2 regions of the Erwinia sp. L03-1 genome follow, and region 1 is predicted to be linked to the other one. Evidence: predicted binding sites of a transcription regulator. Region 1 holds the regulator's gene; the other holds the start of a gene.
What was found. Region 1 encodes CRP, which controls carbon source genes, mostly activating them, when cyclic AMP is high. Its sites were predicted from a motif close to ATGTGANNNNNNTCACAT; they were not measured.
Positions count from the first base shown of each region.

Region 2: deoC (deoxyribose-phosphate aldolase) is a predicted target of CRP. The motif match lies at 2,705-2,722, and genes of this name have one in related genera.

Region 1 covers NZ_CM178762.1:351,464-355,287, reverse strand. Annotated here, with positions in the region: gene AC4PCC_RS01545 (phosphoribulokinase) at 1-247, shown strand, start outside; gene AC4PCC_RS01540 (OsmC family protein) at 328-732, opposite strand; gene crp (cAMP-activated global transcriptional regulator CRP) at 1,041-1,673, shown strand; gene AC4PCC_RS01530 (YccS/YhfK family putative transporter) at 1,732-3,824, shown strand, end outside.
Region 2 covers NZ_CM178762.1:3,958,192-3,962,015, forward strand. Annotated here, with positions in the region: gene deoB (phosphopentomutase) at 1-109, opposite strand, end outside; gene deoA (thymidine phosphorylase) at 172-1,494, opposite strand; gene deoC (deoxyribose-phosphate aldolase) at 1,714-2,493, opposite strand; gene AC4PCC_RS18155 (hypothetical protein) at 3,063-3,296, opposite strand.

The DNA of each region.
Region 1 (3,824 bases):
ACCTACGGTGGATACCTCCAATCCGTTTGCGGCACGCGGTATCCCATCGCTTGATGAAAGCTTTGTGGTTATCCACTTTCAGGCGCTGGAGGATATTGATTTCCCCTATCTCCTGTCGATGCTGCAGGGCGCGTTTATCTCTCAGATCAATACGCTGGTGGTGCCGGGCGGCAAAATGGGGCTGGCGATGGAGCTGATAATGGGGCCGCTGGTCAGGCGTCTGATTGAGGGGAAAAAGATAGTCTGAGACACCGTGCGTTAAGCCCCAGAGAAAAAAATAGTCCGGGCCACTGCGCATTAGCCCCACAGGCTGGGGCTAATGGAATGTTAAATTTCGATCGCTTCAAAGCTGTGGGTGATTTCAACGCCTTTGCCCAGCATCAGGGCAACGGAGCAATACTTTTCTGCCGACAGGTCGACGGCGCGGGAAACGGCTTTCTCCTCCAGGCCCTTACCGCTAACAATAAAGTGCAGGTTGATATGGGTGAACAGACGGGGTGCTTCTTCCCGGCGTTCGGAAGTCAGTTTGACCTCGCAGTCAGCCACGTCATGGCGCCCCTTTTGCAGGATTGACACCACGTCGATGGCACTACACCCGCCGGCCGCCATCAGAACCATTTCCATTGGGCTGGGTGCCTTATCGCCCGCATTGCCGTCCATTAAAATCTGGTGCCCGGATGAGGATTCTCCCAAAAACGTGAGCCCTTCTACCCATTTAACACGTGCTTGCATAACAAATCCCTCTAAGTCATTCAGTTAACGCCAGATTACGCTTCGGCAACAAAAACGGCAATGCGACAATTTTCACACTATGCTGAAGCGAGACAACACAAGACACTCGTTCCAAGCTGTGCTACAAACAAAGCTGTAATAATTTCGTTCGTACTCTACAAGCATGACGAAACGGCACAACATAACGACCCAGGCCTGCGACAGGGTTCGGGATAATTTCCCTGATGGGAAACGCGTCACTATTTCAACGCCTGACAGGGAACTCTGCCCCTGTGTTTAGGCATGATGACAACAGAGGATAATCGCGAATGGTTCTCGGCAAACCGCAAACAGACCCGACTCTTGAATGGTTCCTGTCACATTGCCATATTCATAAGTATCCATCCAAAAGCACGCTAATTCACCAGGGTGAGAAAGCGGAAACGCTTTACTACATCGTGAAAGGTTCAGTCGCGGTGCTCATTAAGGATGAGGAAGGCAAAGAGATGATCCTCTCTTACCTCAACCAGGGCGACTTTATCGGTGAACTTGGCCTGTTTGAAGAGGGTCAGGAGCGTAGCGCATGGGTCAGGGCGAAAACCGCCTGTGAAGTGGCTGAAATATCCTATAAGAAATTCCGTCAGCTTATTCAGGTTAACCCTGATATTCTGATGCGACTCTCTTCGCAGATGGCTCGTCGCCTGCAGGTGACGTCTGAGAAAGTGGGGAATTTAGCTTTCCTCGATGTGACGGGTCGCATCGCGCAGACGCTACTAAATCTGGCTAAGCAGCCGGATGCAATGACTCACCCGGATGGGATGCAGATCAAAATCACCCGCCAGGAAATTGGTCAGATTGTGGGCTGCTCGCGCGAAACCGTGGGCCGCATACTCAAAATGCTGGAAGATCAGAATCTGATCTCCGCACACGGTAAAACTATCGTAGTTTATGGCACGCGCTAACCGGCTCTGATCCCCCCGGCGCAACCTCCCGTTGCGCCTTTTTTATTGGTATGGAGCGATGTGGCGCAGACTGATTTATCATCCTGAGGTTAACTATGCCCTGCGTCAGACGCTGGTGCTCTGTTTACCGGTAGCGATTGGATGGCTGTTGGGCGATCTGCAAAAGGGACTGCTGTTCTCCCTGGTGCCCGCGTGCTGCAATAACGCCGGTCTGGATACGCCGCATAAGCGCTTTTTCAAACGCCTTATCGTGGGCGGAAGCCTGTTTGCCTTTAGTAGCTTTCTGATCCAGTACCTGGGTGAGCACAGCGTTCCCCTGCCTGCGATTCTGTTTGCTATGGCAATGCTGCTGGGCGTCACGGGTGAAATCAGCCCACTGCATGCCAGGCTGCTGCCCGGATCGCTTATCGCCGCCATCTTCACCCTGAGTCTGGCCGGCCGCATGCCGATATGGGAGCCGCCCCTGCTCTACGTGCTGGGGACGATCTGGTACGGGGTGTTCAACTGGTTCTGGTTCTGGCTGTGGAAAGAGCAGCCGATGCGCGAAACCCTCAGCCTGCTGTACCGCGAGCTGGCCGACTATTGTGAAGCCAAATATACCCTGCTCACCCGTCTGACCGATCCTGATAAAGCCCTGCCGCCGCTGCTGGCCCGCCAGCAAAAAGCCGTCGATCTGATCGGCATCTGCTATCAGCAGATGCATATGCTGGCCGCCAACCGCGACAGCCATCATAAACGTCTCATCCGCGCGTTTCAGGTCGCGCTGGATTTGCAGGAGCATATCTCCGTCAGCCTGCATCAGCCTGAAGAGGTGCAGAAGCTGGTCGAAAAAAGCCATGCTGAAGCGGTCATTCGCTGGAACGCGCAAACCATCGCCGCACGACTGCGGGAGCTGGCCGATGATATTCTTTACCACCGGCTGCCGGAGCGCTTTGTGATGGACAAGCCGCTCGGCGCACTTGAAAAAATCGCCCGTCGAAGCCGGGATAATCCGGTGGGACAGTTCTGCTACTACCACTTCAGCCGCATTGCGCGCGTCCTGCGCACGCAGCGCCCTTTATATCAGCGCGACCTGATGGCCGATCGCCAGCGCCGCCTGCCGCTGCTGGCCGCCTGCAAAAGCTATCTGTCGCTGAAGTCTGCCGCCCTGCGCACCGCCGCCCGCTTTGCCGTGATGCTCACTTTCGCCAGTACCCTGGCGATGTTCTTCGACCTGCCCAAGCCCTACTGGATCCTGATGACGGTGATGTTTGTCAGCCAGAATGGCTACAGCGCCACCCGCGTACGCATCCAGCACCGTGCACTCGGTACGCTGGCCGGGTTGATTATCGCCGCCGTCGCCCTGCGCCTCCACGCGCCTGAGGCGATGGTGCTGTCGATAATGCTGGTTATCACGCTGGTCAGCTACCTGGTTATCCGCAAGTTCTACGGCTGGGCGATGATTGGTTTTACCGTCACCGCCGTGTACTCGCTCCAGCTGCTCTCGCTGAACGGCGCTGACTTCCTGCTGCCACGGCTGATGGATACGCTGATGGGATGCATGATTGCCTTTGGCGGCATGATCTGGCTGTGGCCCCAGTGGCAAAGCGGGCTGCTGCGGCAAAATGCCCACGACGCGCTGGGCACCTACCAGGATGCGCTGCAAATGCTGCTTGGCAGCGAGCAGGATCCGGTCAGGCTGGCTTACCAGCGTATGCGCGCCAACCAGGCGCATAATGCGGTGTTCAACTCGCTTAATCAGGCCATGCAGGAACCGGGGTTTGATTCAAACTATTTGGCAGACATGAAGCTGTGGGTGACGCACAGTCAGTTTATTGTCGAGCATATCAACGCGATGACCATCCTCGCCCGTGAACATACGATGCTCACTCCGGCGCTGGCCGAGCGCTACCTGCAAAGCTGTGAAATCGCCCTTCAGCGCTGCCAGCAGCGGCTGGAGTATGATGGTCCCGGCTCGGATACCAACGTGCTGGAGGATTTACAGGGAGAGTTTGAACAGGGACCGATAACGATTCTGGAGCGACACCTGAGGCAGATACTCGATCACCTCAGGATTATGCATACCATCTCTTCGCTGGCCTGGCGCGACCGGCCGCATCACGGACGCTGGCTGTCACGCCGCTTAAAAAAAGCGCCTAAAACGAAAGGCAG
Region 2 (3,824 bases), 1.3 Mb from region 1:
CCTCGGCAATATGTCCGAGGGTATCAGAGCCTTCGTCGCCATATTTATGGGCGTCTTTGCTGGAGCCGATCCCAAAGGAATCTAGCACCATGATAAATGCACGTTTCATCCTGGTCTCCTGCGTCTGTTAGGCGCTTAGCTTAAATTTTATCGATCAGAGTAGTATGACGCTTATCCGCTGATTCTGCGATAGATAACTGGCGTTTCTGCCGGGGCCGTCTCACTGAGCGTAATGGCCGCTTTGACCGCCGCCGCCGCTTCCTGCCAGCTGGCTTCGCTGCTGGCGTGGATCACCGCCAGCGGCTGCTGGCTGTCAACGGCGGCACCCAGGGGGGCAACCTCACTCAGGCCGACGCTGTAATCAATGCTGTCGCTGGCGCGACGGCGTCCGCCGCCCATTGAGACCACCGCCATACCCAGCGCGCGGGTATCCACTGCGCCGATCACCCCGACACTATCGGCATATACCGCTTTGCTGAGCATCGGTGCGGGCAGATAGTTATCAATATTCTCAATGAAATCGGCTGGCCCTTTCTGCGCCGCCACCATGCGGGAGAACACCTCTGCCGCGCGGCCATTATCCAGCACGGCCTGGAGCTTACGGGTCGCCTCATCAACGTTTGCGGCCAGCCCACCCGATACCAGCATTTCCGCACTCAGCGCCAGCGTCACCTCCAGCAGGCGTGGATTGCGATAGTCGCCGGTCAGGAACTGCACCGCCTCGCGCACTTCAAGCGCGTTACCGGCGCTGGACGCCAGCAACTGATTCATATCGGTCAGCAGCGCGGTGGTTTTACAGCCCGCGCCGTTTGCCACGCCAACGATCGACTGCGCCAGCTGTTCAGAGAGTTCAAAGGTCGGCATAAAGGCACCGGACCCTACCTTAACGTCCATTACCAGCGCATCCAGCCCTTCGGCCAGCTTTTTCGCCAGAATCGACGCGGTAATAAGCGGAATGGAGTCTACCGTAGCGGTGATGTCCCGCGTGGCGTAGAAGCGCTTATCGGCTGGCGCAAGTGAGTGGGTCTGACCGATGATCGCCACGCCCACCTCTTTGATCATCCTGCGAAAGGCCTCATCCTCGGGGAAGATATCAAAGCCGGGAATGGCTTCCAGCTTATCCAGCGTACCGCCGGTATGACCCAGTCCGCGGCCCGAAATCATGGGTACATAGCCACCGCAGGCGGCGACCATTGGCCCCAGCATCAGCGAGGTCACGTCCCCTACTCCACCCGTGGAATGCTTATCGACCACCGGCCCGTTGAGGTTTAGCGCCTGCCAGTTGAGTACCGAGCCGGAATCACGCATCGCCATGGTCAGCGCCACACGTTCTGGCAGCGTCATGTCATGAAAATAGATTGTCATCGCCAGCGCGGCGATTTGCCCTTCAGAGACGGAGTTGTCACGAACGCCGTTGATAAAGAAACGAATTTCCTCTTCACTCAGCGTCTGGCCGTCTCTTTTTTTGCGGATGATTTCTTGTGGCAGGAACACGTTGCCCCCTGATGTTAAGCAGCCGGGCGGGGAGTCGCCCGGCTGAGAGTATGAGCGTGACTATCCGGGCCGACACGAGGCGGCCCACGGATGAATATATCGACTTCAGTACACTAACCGCCTCGCCAGTATGCTATCCGGCCCGCGATTTCTGATCTCACCGGGTGCGGACGTAGCCCGCGATCCCCGGTCTGACCGGGTTGCTGACGTATGCCCGACTTAGTATCCTGACTGAGGCGCAGTGCTGTCATAGCCTGCGGCTTTCAACAGGCTGGCCAGCAGGCTTGAAGCGCCAAAGCGGAAGTGACGTGGGGTAGCCCAATCGCTACCCAGAATGTCATCGGCCAGCTTGAGATAGATTGCAGCATCGTCGGCGGTGCGAACGCCGCCGGCTGGTTTAAAACCCACCTTATGCTTAACGCCTTTATCGGCAATCACGCGCATCATGATTTCAGCGACTTCAGGAGTGGCGTTGACCGGTACTTTCCCGGTAGACGTTTTAATGAAATCAGCACCGGCATCAATGGCGATTTCAGAAGCTTTGCGGATCAGCGCGGCATCTTTCAGCTCGCCGGTTTCGATAATGACTTTCAGGAGCACATCGGCGTCGGCACAGGCCTCTTTGCAGGCGCTTACCAGTTGAAAACCTGTCTCTTCGTTACCCGCCATTAGTGCGCGGTAAGGGAATACCACATCAACCTCATCAGCGCCGTAAGCAATTGCCGCATGGGTTTCTGCCAGCGCAATCTCGATATCATCATTGCCGTGTGGGAAATTAGTCACGGTAGCGATGCGGATATCAGGCGTGCCCTGTTCGCGCAGCGTTTTGCGCGCGATGGGAATAAAGCGCGGATAGATGCAGATAGCCGCCGTGTTTCCCGCAGGGGATTTGGCCTGATGACAGAGCGCAATCACTTTCTCATCGGTGTCATCATCATTCAGGGTAGTGAGGTCCATCAGTTTCAGTGCGCGAACGGCAGCAGAAGTTACGTCAGTCATGTTTGTCTCCAGAGAGAAACCCGCAGGTCTTTATGTTAAAATAATAACACTTACAGAGGCGTATTTTCCGTGATGTAATTCACACCCATGAAAATGCCATTGCATTAATTCTATATTATGCGTGACTGATATCACATAAAAATCCTTGTGAATTGCCCTTATGGGGCATAGTGAACGATATTGTCCTTCCTGGTTTAGGCGGTTGCGCATAATGTTATAATTATAACATTTATTGTTGCTTAATGCTAAAGGGCCCGGTGCGGCTTAGGTCTGGGGGGCATCGTCTGCGGGTGGGGGCCGATGCTGCAAAGGCCCGTGTGGTCGCCAACGAGTGGGGCCCGGTGCCTGGCGGTCCTCGCGCCGCGCGTGGCGCGGTTCCTTCGCTCCGCTCGTCGACCTTTCGGACCGGGCATGACGGGACATCCCTGTCCCGGCATACCCTTGTGCCAGCATCCCTGCTGGCCCATCCGGGTCTTCCTTACTGCACTCAGCGCTGCGGAATGCCTGTCACCGGGCCCCACCCGCCTGCTCCTTTTGCATTGTGCTGGCTGCGGGTAAGAGCAGTTTCACTAAAAGCAGCGCAGAAGCCCGAGAGGTGGACAATCCCTGCGATTGACGGGCAATCCGCAGCGCTGCGGCGCAGACGGAAGGCCAGGCGAGGGCAGCAGGGATGCTGCACTCAGGGAGCGGCGGGCAGGACGCCCGCTCGCGACCGGGCCGTCCGGCCTGACGTCGGAGCCAAAGGCACCAGGCAGAGCCTGTAGCTGCGACGCCCGGCAAACGCTGGGATTATCCACTGGCATCGCAGATATCACACCTGCACGATCGGCCTGCCAACAGGCAGGGGGTCGGAATGCCTGTCACCGGCCCTCACCCGCCTGCTCCTTTTGCTTTGTGCTGGCTGTGGGTAAAGGCAACTTAGAAGCTGGAGAGGTGGACAATCCCAGCGGTTGACGGGCATTCCGCAGCGCTGCGGCGCAGACGGAGGGCCAGGCGAGAGCAGCAGGGATGCTGCACTCAGGGAGCGGCGGGCAGGACGCCCGCTCGCGACCGGGCCGTCCGGCCTAGATCCGGAGCCAAAGGCACCACGCAACGCGTGGCGTGAGGACGCCCGGCAAACGCTGGGATTGTCCACCGGCATCGCAGGTATTGCCCAAACAATTAACCGGCAACCGCTGGGATTATCCACCGGCAAAGCCGATATTGCAGCCGACACAACCAACCGACAAGCGTTGGGATTTTCCCCTATAAATTTTTGCAGCCAGGTGACCACATCCCGGGGACGTTGGGTGTGCAGGAAAGAGCGGTTTGGATAGCTTAATACAGCTCCA